4 regions of the Bradyrhizobium sp. IAR9 genome follow, and region 3 is predicted to be linked to each of the others. Evidence: predicted binding sites of a transcription regulator. Region 3 holds the regulator's gene; each other region holds the start of a gene.
The links. The regulator LexA, encoded in region 3, represses DNA repair genes until DNA is damaged. The targets are predictions, from matches to a motif close to TGTTCNNNNTGTGTTCNG.
Positions count from the first base shown of each region.

Region 1 (4,197 bases), on a different contig from region 3:
ATGCAGGCCGGCATGGTTGGTGCGGTTATAGGTAAGGCGGTGGATCAGATAGGGGTAGCCGTGATAGGCGAAGATGACAGGCTTGTCGCGCGTGAACAGGCTGTCGAAGTCGCGGTCCGAAAGCCCATGAGGATGCTGATCCCTCGGTTGCAGCGTCATGAGGTCGACGACGTTGACGACGCGGATCTTCAGGTCCGGCAGCGCCTTGCGCAACAGGTCGACGGCGGCGAGCGTCTCCAGCGTCGGCACATCGCCGGCGCAGGCCATCACCACGTCGGGCTCGCCCGTTGCATCTTCCGTCCCCGCCCAGGTCCAGATTCCGATGCCGGCATCGCAATGCGTGGCTGCTTCCTGCATCGACAGCCATTGCGGCGCCGGCTGCTTGCCGGCAACGATCACGTTGATGCGGTTATAGGTCCGCAGGCAATGGTCGGCGATCCACAGCAGCGTGTTGGCATCCGGCGGGAAGTAGATGCGAACGATATCGGCCTTCTTGTTGGCGACGAGATCGACGAAGCCGGGATCCTGATGGCTGAAGCCGTTATGGTCCTGCCGCCAGACATGCGAGGTCAGGAGATAATTGAGCGAGGCGATCGGGCGCCGCCATGGCAGATCGCGCGTGACCTTCAGCCATTTGGCGTGCTGGTTGAACATGGAATCCACGATGTGGATGAAGGCCTCATAGCAGGAGAAGAAACCGTGGCGTCCAGTGAGCAGATAGCCCTCGAGCCAGCCCTGGCAGAGATGCTCGCTCAAGACTTCCATGACGCGGCCGTCCTGCGCCAGATGCACGTCGTAAGGCTCGATCGGCTCCATCCAGACCCGCTCGGTCTCCTCGAACACGGCGTCCAGACGGTTTGACGCGGTCTCGTCCGGGCCCATGATGCGGAAATTGCGCTCCTTCGCGTTGAGGCGGATGACGTCGCGCAGGAATTTGCCGAGCTCGCGCGTCGCTTCGGCTGCGACGCCGCCGGGCTGCGGCACCTCGATGGCGAAGCTGCGGAAGTCTGGCAGCTTCAGCTCCTTCTTGAGCAGGCCGCCATTGGCATGCGGATTGGCGCCCATGCGGCGAATGCCTTCGGGCGCGAGCGCCTGAAGTTCTGGAATGAGCGCCCCGCTCTGGTCGAACAGCTTTTCGGGCTCGTAGCTGCGCATCCAGTTTTCGAGCACTTTGAGGTGCGCCGGGTTCTCGCGACAGCCCGCCACCGGCACCTGATGCGCGCGCCAAAAACCCTCGACCTTCTTGCCGTCGACCTCTTTCGGGCCGGTCCAGCCTTTCGGGCTGCGCAGCACGATCATCGGCCAGCGCGGCCGCTCGACTGCCTTGCGGCCGTCGCGGGCGTGCTGCTGGATCGAGCGGATGCTGGCGAGCGCAACGTCGAGCGCATCCGCCATGGCCTGATGCATCAATTTGGGATCGTCGCCCGCGACGAACAGCGGCTCGTGGCCGAACCCGCGGAACAGGTCGCGGATCTCGCTGTCCCGCATCCGCCCGAGCACGGTCGGGTTGGCGATCTTGTAGCCGTTCAGATGCAGGATCGGCAGCACCGCGCCGTCATGCGCGGGGTTCAGGAACTTGTTGGAGTGCCAGGAGGCCGCGAGCGGGCCGGTTTCCGCTTCGCCGTCACCGACCACGCAAGCCACGATCAAGTCGGGATTGTCCAGCGCCGCACCATAGGCATGCACCAGCGCGTAGCCGAGCTCGCCGCCTTCGTGGATCGAGCCCGGCGTTTCCGGCGCCGCGTGGCTCGGAATGCCGCCGGGAAAGGAGAACTGCCTGAACAGCTTGCGCAATCCGTCCGTGTCGCGCGCGATGTCGGGATAGATCTCGCTATAGCTGCCTTCCAGATAGGTGTTGGCGACCATGCCCGGCCCGCCATGGCCGGGACCGCAGACATAGAGCACGCTGACATCCAGCGCGCGGATGACGCGGTTGAGATGGGCGTAGATGAAGTTCAGGCCGGGCGTCGTGCCCCAATGGCCGAGCAGACGCGGCTTGATGTGCTCGGCCTGCAAGGCCTCGCGCAGCAGCGGATTGTCGAGCAGGTAGATTTGCCCGACGGAGAGGTAGTTCGCGGCGCGCCAGTAGCGATCGAGGAGGTCGAGGTTGCTGCTTGCCGCGGCCGATTGTTGTTGATTTGTCATGTTCCTGCTGACCTTCACCCGGCGATCGTCACCAACATTGTTCCGCGACGATTGATCCCTGGCCGGCATCAAACGAAATCGTTGCGACGGGTGTGTTGCGTGAGGTCAAAGGACCGCGCCCGAAATTTGGGCGGCTACTGTGCATGGGGTTGTTTTCCCATTTTTTGTTTGTGTTCTTGATTTGTTCCTTTTGCGTGCTATCTTGGCTTCATGAGTCCAGCAGCATCCTCTCATGCTCTCAAACACCCGCCGGTCAAGGCGCCCTCCGAGCCGGCGGGTGTGGACTCTGACTTTCCAGAGCTTGGCGTCGCCATCGACCGCGCACGCAGGCGAGGGCGGGGGGCACAGTCGAATGCCAGCGGCCGCTATGAGGCCGAGGCGCGCGTCGCCTTCGACGACGGCTGGCAGAGCCTGGAAGAGCTGCCGCCGTTCAAGACCATTGTCGGGGTCGACACCTCGCGCAAGGTGATCACCCGCAACGATTCCCCCGATATCGGCTTCGACCGCTCGATCAATCCCTATCGCGGCTGCGAGCATGGCTGCGTCTACTGCTTCGCGCGGCCGACCCATGCCTATCTCGGCCTGTCGCCCGGGCTCGACTTCGAGTCAAAGCTGTTCGTCAAGCCCGAGGCGCCGGCGCTGCTGGAGAAAGAGCTCGCCGCGACTGGCTATGAGCCCCGGATGATCGCGATCGGCACCAACACCGATCCCTATCAGCCGATCGAGCGCGAGCGCAAAATCATGCGCGGCATCCTCGAGGTTCTCGAGGGTGCCGGCCATCCCGTCGGCATCGTCACCAAGTCGGCGCTGGTGGTGCGCGACATCGATATTCTCGCGCGGATGGCCAAGCGCAACCTCGCCAAGGTCGCGATCTCCGTCACCTCGCTCGATCCGAAGCTCGCGCGCACCATGGAGCCGCGCGCCTCGACGCCGCCGAAGCGGCTGGAGGCGCTGAAGCAGCTCTCGGACGCCGGCATTCCCACCACGGTGATGGTTGCGCCCGTGATCCCCGCGCTGAACGATTCCGAGATCGAGCGCATCCTCGATGCTGCCGCCCATGTCGGCGTCAAGGAAGCCTCCTATGTGCTGCTGCGGCTGCCGCTGGAGGTGCGCGATCTCTTCCGCGAATGGCTAATGGCGAACTATCCCGACCGCTATCGCCACGTCTTCACGCTGATCCGCGACATGCGCGGCGGCCGCGACTACGATGCGAAATGGGGCGAACGGATGAAGGGCACCGGACCAATGGCCTGGACCATCGGCCGCCGCTTCGAGATCGCCTGCGACAGGCTCGGCCTCAACAAACGGCGCTCCAAGCTGACGACCGATCACTTTGCGCGGCCGAAGCGGAACGGCGATCAGCTCAGCCTGTTCTGATCGGGGAAGTGGAAGAGGCGTCGCATGGTCAAGGAACTTCACCCGCCGGTGCCGCGGCTCACTGTCATCACGCTTGGCGTCAGCGATATCCGTGCCAGCATCGCTTTTTACGACGCGCTCGGTTTTGCGCGCCGGCTAAGGGCGACCGGCGAGGCCGTCGCTTTCTACGATACCGGTGGCCCGGTGCTCGCACTTTATCCCTGGGATCAGCTCTCGGCCGACGCGACGTTGCCGGACCGGCCGAGGCCATCGACCTTCCGCGGCATCACCATCGCCTGGAACTGTCGGACCCGAGAGGAGGTCGATGCGGTGCTGGCCTTTGCCCTCGGCAAGGGGGCAAAGCTGGTGAAGGCCGCGCACGAGACCGATTATGGCGGCTATTCCGGTTATTTTGCCGATCCCGACGGCCATCCCTGGGAGGTCGTGGTCGCACCCGGCATCGAGGTCGGCGAGGACCGGCGGGTGCATCTGGCGGAATAGGGCGGCCTGAATAACGGGAATTGCGCGGGGTTCCCGGTTGCGCCGGCCGGGCCGCTTGCGCACGATCCCCGCCATGATTCGGGACAAGTCCGCCAAGACACCGGCCAAAGACGCGCCAAGGAAGGACGCTGCGAAGAAGACAGCGCCCGCCAAGGCCGGCAGAGCGCCTGCGACCAAAACAACGACCGTTCCCGC
Region 1 is NZ_JACBZW010000007.1:63,206-67,402, forward strand. It holds gene GGD67_RS19690 (phosphoketolase) at 1-2,145, opposite strand, end outside; gene GGD67_RS19695 (PA0069 family radical SAM protein) at 2,356-3,522, shown strand; gene GGD67_RS19700 (VOC family protein) at 3,547-4,002, shown strand; gene GGD67_RS19705 (ribonuclease HII) at 4,076-4,197, shown strand, end outside.
Region 1: the regulator LexA is predicted to act here: its motif matches at 2,317-2,334, upstream of GGD67_RS19695 (PA0069 family radical SAM protein).

Region 2 (4,197 bases), on a different contig from region 3:
GCTGCTCGCCGACCAGCATGATGTTTGCCGACTTAGGGCCTTCGCCGAACACGGTCTGGGTCGCGTCCTTGTAGAGATGGCAGGCGCGGCAATGCGCGGCTTCCTCGCGGAGCGCTTCGAGATCGTTGGCAGCTGGCTTGCGTTTCATCGGAGCCTCCGGCCGCTTCTGAGGCTTGTGCGGCTCGGTTGCGGCATTGGCGATCATGGCGCCGGTCATGCGTTCGGCGTCCTCGATCAAGGGCTTAATGATCGAAGCCTCGGGCAGGTTCCTCCAATATTTCTTCGGCATCTCGGCCTGCATCGCCTTCACCTTGAGCCGGGCTGGATTGAAGATGCTGGCGTAATAGCGTCGCCAGGTTTCCTCCAGCCGGTCTTCGCCCGGCGCTTCGCTCTTGCTGACGCCCGGCGTGAACGCGAGCGCGTGGCCGTCCCAATGTGCGCAGAGGTCCGGCGTTAGGATCGACCAGGGCATGTCGGCAAAGCGTTTTGCGAAGAATGGGGCTGCAAGCTCGACGATGTGATGCTCCGGCTCGAACCAGGCGACGTAATGCGCTGCGCGCTCGCGTCCGACCTCGCGGAAGCGGACGAAGGCGTGCATCTTGTGCTCGTCGCGATGGACCGCTCGCGCCATCGCCGTGACTTGCGCGACGTCAGGGTCGGTCGCGACCTCGATGAGGTCGTGGTTGTCCTTCAGCCGAAACAGTAGGCGATAGAGGATCGCAAAGCGCTTGATATCGCGGTGCAGGATTGCAGCCTGGGCGAGTTCGACAAATTTTGCGGAGACATTGAAGGTGCCGTCGTTCACCTCGAGGATCGGAGACGGCGCTTGCGGCGCGAACAAATCGGCTTCGCCGCCCCGCACGGTCCAGGTGACATCGGTGGGCTGCACATGATGAAGCACGAGGCTGCGCGCGGCTTTGCGCCAGCCGTCGAAATCGGTTTCGTTGTCGAGGGTGATGTACTGCATCAGAAGCCAAATCCCAATTGAGTTGCTTTCGGCTTGAAGCGCTCGATCAGCCCGGCGGCATCGAGACGATGCGGCGAGGGGCGGTGATCGCTGAGGACGATGAATGGCAGGGCCTTGTGCTTGGGCACGTGCAGCCGCGCGAGATCGGAGAGACGGATCGTGGTGGTGCGCCGCGTCGTAATGATGCGCTCGACCGTTTTGGTGCCGAAGCCCGGCACGCGCAGCAGCTCCTCGCGGCTGGCGCGGTTGACGTCGAGCGGGAAGCGGTCGCGATGGCGCAGCGCCCAGGCGAGTTTTGGATCGATGTCGAGCGGCAGCATCGCGCTGTCGTCGACGATCTCCGCAACGTCGAAACCGTAGAACCGCATCAGCCAGTCGGCCTGGTAGAGCCGGTGCTCGCGCAGCAGCGGCGGCTGCACCAGAGGCAAGGCGCGGCTGGCGTCGGGGATCGGGCTGAAGGCGGAGTAGTAGACGCGCCGCAGGCGGTAGGCGCCGTAGAGATTGGCGCTGGTGTGGAGAATGGTGTGGTCGGAGGCAGCATCAGCGCCGACGATCATCTGCGTGCTTTGGCCCGCCGGCGCGAAGCGCTGCGGCTTCGCCCTGGTCTTCGCACTGCGGCCTTCCTCGGCCTCGTCGAGCTTCAGCCGCAGCCGGCCCATGGTACGGCGGATCGCGCGCACGTCCTTCTCCGGCGCGAATTGCTGCAGGCTCGTCTCCTCGGGCATCTCGATGTTGATGGAGAGACGATCGGCATATTTGCCGGCTTCCGCGATCAGCGCATCGTCGGCCTCGGGAATGGTCTTGAGATGAATATAGCCGCGGAAGTGATGCTCCTCGCGCAGCTTTCGCGCGACGCTCACCACCTGCTCCATAGTGTAGTCGGGGCTGCGGATGATGCCGGAGGAGAGAAACAGGCCCTCGATGTAGTTGCGACGGTAGAAGTCGAGCGTGAGCTTGACCAATTCGTCGACGGTGAAGCGGGCGCGCGGCACGTTCGAGGAGGCGCGGTTGACGCAATAGAGGCAATCGTAATTGCAGGCGTTGGTCAGCAGCACCTTGAGCAGCGAGATGCAGCGTCCATCCGGCGCGTAGGAATGGCAGATGCCCATGCCGGGCGCGGTCGAACCCATGCCCTTGCCGTCGCTGGAATCCCGCTTCTCGGTGCCGCTGGAGGCGCAGGACGCGTCGTATTTGGCGGCGTCAGCCAGGATTTCCAGCTTGCGTTGTACGTCCATCTTGGAATCCCTTTGATTCAGCTCATGAATCCGCTTGCGCGCCAATTCGATTGACTCTCTACGCGCCGTTAGCTTTATATTAGAACATATCATGAACAAATGAGCCAGCCGCTGGTTCTCTTTTTGAGAGCCATCGGCAATCACCTCTGAAGGAGCGGCGAGCATGAGCGGCGCACGTCAAAGCGCGCTTGCGACCTTGCGCGGCCAGATCGAGCGTATCGAGACGGCGACGGTCGTGCATCCGCACGATCGCATCGCACTCGGTCATAGCGAAGCCGACAACGCGCTGAAGGGCGGGCTCGCGCGCGCGGCGATCCACGAGGTGTTTTGTGAGGGACGGCAGGGGACGGCCGCGACCGGCTTCGTCATGGGGCTTGCCGGGCGCGTCTCGGCGCAGCGGCCGTTGCTGTGGGTACGGCAGGATTTCTTGGAGATAGAGGCAGGCGCGCTGTCGATGAGCGGGCTCGCCGAGCTCGGCCTCGATCCGCGCCGCGTGGTGATGGTGCGCGCCGCCGATGTCGAGAGCGCGCTGCGTACCTCGGCCGATGCGCTCGCTTGCGATGCGCTCGGCGCCGTCGTGCTCGAGTTCTGGGGCGAGACCAGGCAGTTCGATCTCGTGGCGAGCCGCAAGCTGACGCTGGCCGCGCAAGGCTCCGGCGTCACCGGCCTGATGCTGCGGATGGCGGCGCAGCCGCTGCCTTCGACCGCGGAGACACGGTGGATGCTGCGCGCGGCGCATTCGCCGCCGGGATCGGTGTGGGACGCATGGGGCGCGCCGCGCTTCGATGCCGAACTCTTGCGTAATCGTCATGGCCCCTGCGGCCGGTGGATCATGGAATGGAATTGTGATGAGTGCCAGTTCAGTGAACCGTCGACGTATTCTCAGCCTGTGGCTGCCGCGCCTGCCCATCGACCGGATCCAGCGTTTCTTCAACAGCGCCGGGCTGGGTAAAACCAATAATGAGCCGAGCATCGTCGTCATCAAGGACAACAATGCGCTGGTGATCCATGCGCTGGACGAGGCTGCCGAGCGCCTCGGCCTGTACATCGGTCAGCCGCTGGCCAATGCGCGGGCGATGTGCCCGGACCTGAAAGTGTTCGATGCCGATGTCGCGGCCGATGCGAAGACGCTTAGCGACATCGCCGATTGGTGCGACCGCTTCACGCCGCTGGTCGCGCTCGACCCGCCGCATGGGCTGTTCCTCGACATCACCGGCTGTGCGCATCTGTTCGGCGGCGAGGCTGCGTTGCTGCAAGCGCTGGTTCGGGCGCTCGGCCGACAAGGCTTTGCCGTCAGCGCGGCAATCGCCGGCACCTCGGTCTGCGCGCGCACGCTGACGCGGCAGGCCACGGGCACCATCGTTGCCGATGGCGAAGAGGCGAGGGCGATCAGCCGGTTTCCGGTGTCCGCGCTCGGTGCGGACGAAGCCATCACCACCGGTCTGCGCCGCGCCGGCCTCAAGACCATCGGTGATGTCGCCGCGCGCTCGCCGAGCGAGATTACGGCGCGGTTCGGGGCGCGGTTCTCCACGCTGCTCGCGCATGCGCTGGGGCAGGGCGATGCGCCGATCAACCCGCGCAAACCGCTGCCTGATTACATCGTGGAGAAGCGTTTCGCCGAGCCGATCGCGACCGACACCATGATCGCAATGACGCTGTCGCGGCTCGCCGATACGCTGATCGCGTCGATGGAGAAGCAGGGCAAGGGCGCGCGCCGGCTGGAAGCCGCGTTCTTCCGCACCGACGGCGTGGTGCGCGCGATCATGGTCGAGACCGGACGTCCGGTGACGCGAAGCGCGGTGATCGACCGGCTGTTTCGCGAGCGCCTCGACGCGCTCGCCGATCCGCTGGATCCCGGTTTCGGCTTCGACATGGTTCGGCTGTCGGCGAGCCGGACCGAGATCGTGGTGCAGGAGCAGCGCGATCTCGACGCCCATGTCCACGACAATGACGAGCTTGCCGCGCTGATCGACCGCATCGCCGCGCGCATCGGCG
Region 2 is NZ_JACBZW010000005.1:72,869-77,065, forward strand. It holds gene GGD67_RS15175 (UdgX family uracil-DNA binding protein) at 1-967, opposite strand, end outside; gene GGD67_RS15180 (putative DNA modification/repair radical SAM protein) at 967-2,202, opposite strand; gene GGD67_RS15185 (ImuA family protein) at 2,366-3,154, shown strand; gene GGD67_RS15190 (DNA polymerase Y family protein) at 3,051-4,197, shown strand, end outside.
Region 2: the regulator LexA is predicted to act here: its motif matches at 2,283-2,300, upstream of GGD67_RS15180 (putative DNA modification/repair radical SAM protein).

Region 3 (4,197 bases):
TCCCGACCTTGGCGGCGTCCTCCCAGCGCAGGAAGCTCTTGGCGTCGTGCAGGTCCTTGATGATCAGCGGCAGGCCCGCCTTCCAGGTGCGTCCGGGCAGGCCGAAGCCGCGAGGAAACCTGGTGTGGCGGGAGTTGAATTCGAACATGTCCGCCGCGCCGTAATAGCCGTCGACGAGGCCCATCTCGTGGGAGAGATCAGGATCGTTGTGCCAGAGCTCGATCGCGCCGACATGCGCCTCGTCGTCGCCGCAGAACAGCACCATCACGGCTTGCAGGAATTCGCCTGCGAACACCGGCACCGCCACGCCGCAGGTGAGGCCGGCCGCGACGGCCTGATCGATCCGCTTGAAATAGGAGTTGGCGAATTTCGTGAGGATGACGGGATGGCCGCAGGCCCAGGCCTTGCCTGGAAGCCCCTCGTCATATCCGAAGTGCAGCTCTTCGCTGACGGCCTTGAACGCGGACAGCCCTTCATCGTAGAGGCCGCCGCCGAATTCCAGCCGCATGCGCGTCCGGTCAGGCACCCAGAGTTCAACGACGCGAATGAAGGTTTTCATCGAGCGTGTCCGCCGCCTCAAACCACGACAGCATCGGTCATTTGGCTGCGGAGCGGACGTTCAAAATTCAGGCAGCACGGCTCAAACTTCGTGCGGCGACGAGGCGAGGCGGCGGCGCTCGCCGATCGAATTTCATGAAACAAAAACCCACCGGGCTCGCCGGCCTCGGCCGGCGACGGCATTTCAATCCTGGCCCTCGGCTTATCGGGCGGAGGGCGTCAGCCGATCGGCAGTCGTGTGACCGTCGGGCGACTGTCGGCGATGATCTGCGGCTTGTGCTCGCGCTCGCCGATCGGCTGGGTCACCGGCAGTTGCAGCACGGTTGCGCGCTGGCCTTCGACCAGTTGCGTCACCAGCACGGATTTGCCGTCCGGGAATTCGATCGCGTCATGATGGCGATCGGGAATGTGCGGATCGATCTTGCCGAACTTGCCGACGCGGGAGTTGACGGTGCGCGTCCAGATCCAGCGGTTGTCGTAACGGACGTCGTCGGCGAAGGCGAGCTCCGTCCCCGGCAGCAGGCAGACCGCGACGGAGAGATCGGCTTCGGAGGCGAAGCCGCGCGTCGAGGTGCCGCGGAATGTTGTCGTAACGATCGTCTCGCCGACTTCTGCGGGGCGCGTCGCGACGGCATGCAGGCTGTAGTCACACATCGGGTGCTCCTCAATGCAGAGATAGCGACCCGCACCTCTTTCGGAGGCGCAGGCCCCTACCAGAGTGGAAGCACGTGACGGTCTGCTCGGTTGTAGGCAAATCTGCGGCTGGGATCCGCGAGCCGCGATCACATTATCTTTTCCATCTTTTCCGAATTTGTTAGGAACAAAGTCGGCTTCCGTGCATTTGGCAGCCGCGTCTCGACAACCGCGCGTGTCAACGACCGGCGGAGTGATGCGCTTGCGCGGCAACGGCTTGCGATGCTGATGTTGCGATCAGCGTTGCTGCGGCTGCACTCAAACGAGCTGCGCATTTGGGCCGTCCCCCCTCGAACTCGAAAGGCCGCGAAGCGATGTTGCGTCGCGCGGCCTGCCGAGGATGTCGCGAAAGGAGGAGGGGCCGGACAATCTGTGCGATACCAGAAAGACTATCCAGCCGGAGCGGACCGTCATCCGCTCCAATCTCTGATCGGCGAGGCCGATCGAAGGCGCGCGCGAGGCGCTAAAGACTTCAGTATCGAGTACTTCCGGTATCAGTACTTGCGATAAAGCCCGATCAGCTTGCCCTGAATCTTCACGCGGTTCGGCGGCAGGATGCGCACCTCATAAGCGGCATTGGCGGGCTCCAGCGCGATCGAGGCGCCGCGGCGGCGGAAGCGCTTGAGCGTGGCTTCCTCGTCGTCGATCAGTGCCACCACGATGTCGCCGGTATCGGCGCTCTCATTGCGCTGGATCAGCGCCATGTCGCCGTCGAGGATGCCGGCCTCGACCATGGAATCACCGCGCACTTCGAGCGCGTAATGCTCGCCGGAGCCGAGCATGTCGGGCGGCACGCTGATCGTGTGGCTGCGGGTCTGCAAAGCCTCGATCGGAGTACCGGCCGCGATGCGGCCCATCACGGGCACCGCAACGGGTCGCTCGCCCTCGTCCGCGGACGGGCTGGAGCTCGCGCGTAGCTTGCCGAGATTGCCCTCGATGACGCTTGGCGTGAAGCCGCGTCGGTTGCCGGCGGCAGCCTGGAGCTCCGGCAGCTTGATCACTTCGATGGCCCGGGCGCGGTTGGGCAGGCGGCGGATGAAGCCGCGCTCCTCGAGCGCGGTGATCAGGCGGTGGATGCCTGACTTCGAGCGCAGGTCGAGCGCATCCTTCATCTCGTCGAAGGACGGCGGCACGCCGCTTTCCTTCAAGCGCTCGCTGATGAACCGCAGAAGCTCGTATTGTTTGCGCGTTAACATCTCGAACAAAGTCCCCCGGTTGATGTCGTTCGATTCCGAGACGATGAGTTCAGCGATAAGCCGCTACATCTCGAAACAAATCATGAACGGACACTATATGTTCGATATGTGTTCCGCAACTGCTTAATTTACCGTGAACAGAACGAAACTCACGGAATGCGTGTGGCGGCGCAGTTCAGACGGGGAGCCGCAGCACCTCGCAGGGGCTGCCGGCCTCGGCCTTCGGCGCAAACGGTGCGCGCACGAGAAGTACCTGTGCTGCAGCAAGATTCGCAAGCAGAGAGGAGTCTTGATGGCTGACGGGAAGGGCGACGAGCGCGCCGTCGTCGCGCTTTTCCAGGCGCGCGCGCAGATAATCCTCGCGCTGGTCGTTGGCGCCGAGATCGCGGCCCAGCACGACGCGCTCGCGATGATGATGAATCACTGAACGGCCCGACAGCGCGCGAATCAGCGGCACCATGAACAGGAAGGCGCAGACGTAGGACGACACGGGATTGCCGGGCAGGCCGATGACGCCCATCGCCCCTAACCGCCCGTGCATCATCGGCTTGCCGGGCCGCATCGCGATCTTCCAGAACGCCATCGCGATGCCTTCGTCCTTGAGCGCCTGCTGGACCAGATCGTGGTCGCCGACCGATGCGCCTCCGGTCGTGACCAGGATGTCGGCGCCGCTTTCACGCGCGCGGCGGATGCCGGCGGTGGTGGCCTCCAGCGTATCGGCGGCGACACCGAGGTCGATGGTCTCGGCGCCTTCGCTGCGGGCGAGCGCGTGCAGGGCATAGCCGTTGGAATAGACGATCTGGCCGTGCCCGGGCGTTGAGCCCGGCATCACCAGTTCGTCGCCGGTGGCGAGAATCGCGACCTTCGGACGGCGGCAAACGGCGAGCTGCGGGTGGTTCATTCCGGCGGCGAGGGCGAGATCGCGCTCCGTCAGACGGGTTCCCTTGCGCAGGAGAACGTCGCCCTCGCGGAAATCGACGCCGGCGGGGCGGATGTGCCGACCCACGATCGCGGCTTCCTTGATCGTTATGTGCTTGCTTTCGGCGATCGTGTCCTCCTGGATCACGACCGCATCCGCGCCGTCGGGAACGACGCCGCCGGTGAAGATCCGCACGGCTTCGCCGGCGCCGACCTTTCCCGTGAACGGACGGCCCGCCGCGACCTCACCGATCATTGTCAGCGTGGAACCCATTGTTGCCGCATCGGCCGCGCGCACGGCATAGCCGTCCATCGCCGACATCGCCTGGGGCGGCTGGGTGCGCCGCGCAGCGACGTCCTGCGCGAGCACGCGATGGTAGGCTTCGTCGAGTGAAACCATCTCTGCAGGCAGCGGCTCTGCACCCGCCAGCACCGCAGCAAGGGCGTCGGAAACCGGCATCAAGGCCACGGCGAAACTCCTGCTCGGCACGTTCGGATGAAATGTTCCGACAGTCTTCTAGCCGAGCGCGGGGGCAGAGGCAAAATGGCGGAGCGGGCAGGATTTATCCTGCCGCTTCCAGCCCAGGATGGAAGGCAGGCTCAGGCTTGGCATGATCCAGAGAACGAGACCGATCGGCAGGAGGGTGGCCATGGCGAGGACGAGAATGACGAGCGCCACGGCCAGCATCGCTCAACTCCCGCTCGGCCGGTCCGGCCCGGCGTCCAGCGCGACGTCGGGAGCCTTCGGGCCTTGATCCTTGTCGGGCAGCGGATCGGCCTGGGATTTCAGGTCGGCGGCCTTGCTGATCAGCTTGGCGGAAAGGTCAGAATC
Region 3 is NZ_JACBZW010000010.1:17,114-21,310, forward strand. It holds gene GGD67_RS24515 (GAF domain-containing protein) at 1-559, opposite strand, end outside; gene GGD67_RS24520 (hypothetical protein) at 778-1,212, opposite strand; gene lexA (transcriptional repressor LexA) at 1,746-2,447, opposite strand; gene glp (gephyrin-like molybdotransferase Glp) at 2,623-3,834, opposite strand; gene GGD67_RS24535 (hypothetical protein) at 3,883-4,053, opposite strand; gene GGD67_RS24540 (hypothetical protein) at 4,057-4,197, opposite strand, start outside.

Region 4 (4,197 bases), on a different contig from region 3:
CAGTAAGGCTGTCGCATACCCGTGGTTCTCCGACCATGAACAAAGTTCCTGGGCTGCACCCGGCTGCGCCGGTACGCCGATCGGACGGGGCCGCGGGGGGCCCCGCCGAGGATCACTGATTTCCCTGCAAGCGGCGGCATATGCCTTGCTTGGTCTGAACGACGGCAAGAAACAACATGGGCCCGGTCATGCTCGGCATTCCCCGCCGCTACAGTCATTTCGTCTTCGGAATCATCCAGTCCGGACTGACCTCGCTGATCGCGGCGGGGATCGCCAGCTTGCCCGCCGGCAGCGCGATGAGCTTCGTCGGGCACTGGATGGTGTCGTGGCTGATCGCCTGGGCCGCGATGCTGCCGATCGTTCTGCTGGCTGCGCCCGCGATCCGCACTTTCTCGCTGCTCCTGACCCAGGAGGAGAGAGATCCGCGAACCGCCCGGCAGGGATGAAAAAGCCCCGCCTGGGGAGAGCCAGACGGGGCAAAAAGTTATTGGAGGCTGAGGTGCTGGGCTGCAACACCATAGCCACATCATCCTAGCCGGCTGCGCTTACGGCAGCCTGACAGGCGGCGGATTTCCGGGCCGAGCGTCGAGGCCGCAGACTGGCCCCGCACCGGTCCCAATTTCGACATCCGTTCGCACAACTGCGGACACACCGGTCGGCAAGATTCCACATCGTTCGGCGCAGCCATGGGGGAAACGTGGCACGCCGACCACGGGGTGGCATCATGGATAACGTAGAGCGGTCATTCGCCGCCGCGACAGCGGTTGGCTTCGTGGTGCTGGTGATCGGCCTCGTGCTGCTGGCGCTGCTTTAAAACAGGCGCGCGAGCGGCAGCCTTTCCCCGGATGACGGGTTACGGGGCGTGCCGCATTCTCAAAAACTGGAAAACAACCCCATGCACAGTAGGCGGCATGCAAATTCGGTTGTTCATTCAGCGACTTATGAGTAGTGTTTAGATACCGTCATTGCGCGCGATGCGCCCCGTGGAGCCGCTCAAATCGACTCGAGCTGCGCTTCCGACACCTTGCGACTGCTTCCCGCCGCCGCCAGCCACATCGCCAGCGCGCCCTTGTCAGCTTCCGAAGCCGGCCCCGCGCCGTGTTTAGTGGATCTTGATTTCGTTCAGGGGAAGGTGGAGCTCGGCGGCGCGCTCTTGGCGGTCCTTCTTGCGGAACTCGTTTTCCGCGCGCTCGAACTTCATCAGCTCCTCCTGCGCCGCCTCCAGCAGGGGATTGCGCCTGATCGTGTCGCGGTTCGTGTTGTCCGTCATGACTGAGGTCCCCAAAGTTGCGGTCCCATCCTGGAGAAGGCCCAAGACCGCGAAAAAAGTTCGGTGCCGCAGGATTACGGAATTCTGACGGCGGCCGGGCCATGCGTCTTTGATGCGCGTCAGCTTCGGCCGGGGAATGACGTTGCGGCAGCCCTGTTATTTCGGCGGTTGCAGCCCGGGGGATATGACCCAGTCGTGCAGATGATTGGCGACATCGGCCTGGCGGGCCTTCTTGAACAGGGCGTCCCGCTCGGGCCCGGGCGGAAGCCTGGAGGCCTGCTCCTCGATCTGCTTCACCCAGGCGGAGAGTCGATCTTGAAGCGTCAGCTGCTGCTTGAAACGTCGCCGCTTGAGCATGGCGCGCTCCTTTCCGTGCGAGGAAGGCGGGAGCGCAATCGGGCGTTCTCATCACCGATAGTGGCCACGGTTCGTGCGGTGATGGCCCATTAAGACCCGTTCACGGGGCCGGGTCTGTTCAGTTGTGTGCACAGCGGCGAATGGGGAGAGCAGGGGCTTGGGGATTTGAACTTGGAGGAGCGCGGCTTTAGTTGGGCGCGAGCAATGCGAAGCCACAAGGGCGACCAGCGCATTGTTGCGCGTCTAAAGATTATGAGGAGGCTGTTTGCGACCCGAAGCGTGTATCGAGGTTGGCTTTCCACGCGGGATGTTAAAATGAAAGAGGCCGCCAACTGAGGCGGCCTCGGGTGTTCACGTGCTGCGGTAGACTAGTTACAGCTAGCATTTCCGTAGTTTCGTATCGATGTGAAGGACTGCCCATTCGGACACTGCGACTGCTCATAGATCACCTTAGGCTGCTCACCTGCGTTCACCGAAAATGGCACTTGGATATTGCAGTAGCCATTTTGCGTATTCATTGCCGCTTGGAAGCCGCAACTTACGGGCCACGGAGGTCCGCCCTGAGGTGAGCAAGTTACTCGCAGAGTGCCGTTTTGCTGGAAATAAGATTGGCAATTAGCCGCGCCGGCGAAAGCCGAGTCTGCCACAGGCATCATCGACACGAATGCGAACGGAATCGCGAGAGCCCTTAAATGCATTGCAACACTCCATGGTTGTTAAATGTCAAGCAACGGCCGATGGTAGCAAATCGCCATTAGGTTGAGTGATGTGGCAATGCGTCACTAAGCGCGAATTAGGACGCTCCCAAAATCAAGTTAGGACACTCCGGGTCACATACGAGACAGCACCAAAATCCGCAAAAGAACATATTGCGAACCTAGAACAAATGGGGTACGCTACTTTTATCGACGAGCCGCCTCGCCAATCGTTTGTCCCTCACGCGAATCCTCGCCATAAGGAGCACGACCCAATGTCCGCCACTGCCCTGCGTATCGTCGAAGGATCTTCCATGGACAAGAGTAAAGCTCTGGCCGCCGCGCTCTCTCAGATCGAGCGCCAGTTCGGCAAGGGCTCGGTGATGAAGCTCGGCAAGAACGACCGGTCGATGGACATCGAGGCGGTGTCGTCAGGCTCGCTCGGGCTCGATATCGCGCTCGGCATCGGCGGTCTGCCCAAGGGACGCATCGTCGAGATCTACGGGCCGGAATCGTCGGGCAAGACCACGCTGGCGCTGCACACGGTGGCGGAAGCGCAGAAGAAGGGCGGCATCTGCGCCTTCATCGACGCGGAGCATGCGCTCGATCCGGTCTATGCCCGCAAGCTCGGCGTCAACATCGACGAGCTTCTGATCTCGCAGCCCGACACCGGCGAGCAGGCGCTGGAAATCTGCGACACGCTGGTGCGCTCGGGCGCGGTGGACGTGCTGGTGGTTGATTCGGTCGCCGCGCTGGTGCCGAAGGCCGAGCTCGAAGGCGAGATGGGTGATGCGCTTCCGGGTCTGCAGGCGCGCCTGATGAGCCAGGCGCTGCGCAAGCTGACGGCCTCGATCAACAAGTCCAACACCATGGTGATCTTCATCAACCAGATCCGCATGAAGATCGGTGTGATGTACGGCTCGCCCGAGACCACCACCGGCGGCAACGCGCTGAAGTTCTATGCCTCCGTCCGGCTCGACATCCGCCGCATCGGCGCGATCAAGGAGCGCGACGAAGTGGTCGGCAACACCACGCGCGTCAAGGTGGTCAAGAACAAGCTGGCACCGCCCTTCAAGCAGGTCGAGTTCGACATCATGTACGGCGAGGGCGTCTCCAAGATGGGCGAGATCCTCGATCTCGGCGTCAAGGCCGGCATCGTCGAGAAATCCGGCGCCTGGTTCTCCTATGACAGCCAGCGTCTCGGCCAGGGTCGCGAGAACTCGAAAGCCTTCCTGAAGGCCAACCCCGACATCACCGCCAAGATCGAGACCTCGATCCGCCAGAACTCCGGTCTGATCTCCGAGCAGATTCTGGCCGGTACGCCCGAGAGCGACGCCGACGGCGAGGAGCCGGCAGACGAGTAAGACGAACCGCGAAAGCTTTTCGCGAGGAGCGGGCGCTGAAGACGTTGAGTTGCCGACGTCGTCAGCGCCCGTTTCGTTTTGCGTTGTCGGGATCTGGTGGTGGTGTGATGAAGCGTCTGATCCTGACCAGTGCGGCCGGCGCCAATCTCGCCAAATCGAAGCTGGCCGAGATCGTCGTTCTGTTCTTTCTTCGCTTCACGTGGGGGCCGTTGCCTTCGTCCGACTATTTCGCAGCCTATTTCGGGGCGCAGTCAGGGACGCTCAGGCCGGGCGATCATTGGTCGGATTGGGGTACAAAATGGCCCTCCAAGTTCAAGGAACTCAGGAAGCTACCCTTTGCCGATTTTTGCGAGCGCTATGACGAGATCGAACTTTGGTTCGATCCGAGCCCAGACGATCAACTGCAGCTGATCTGGCTGCTCGACTATCTTGCCTCATACCCTGAGCTGCTGAAAAAACTCAGGTTGCGTCTGCTTGCATCCGATCTCTTCGATCTGAGAGACCGAGTTTC
Region 4 is NZ_JACBZW010000005.1:217,712-221,908, forward strand. It holds gene GGD67_RS15845 (DUF2798 domain-containing protein) at 189-446, shown strand; gene GGD67_RS15850 (hypothetical protein) at 1,103-1,270, opposite strand; gene GGD67_RS15855 (hypothetical protein) at 1,427-1,627, opposite strand; gene recA (recombinase RecA) at 2,598-3,686, shown strand; gene GGD67_RS15865 (hypothetical protein) at 3,794-4,197, shown strand, end outside.
Region 4: the regulator LexA is predicted to act here: its motif matches at 2,488-2,505, upstream of recA (recombinase RecA).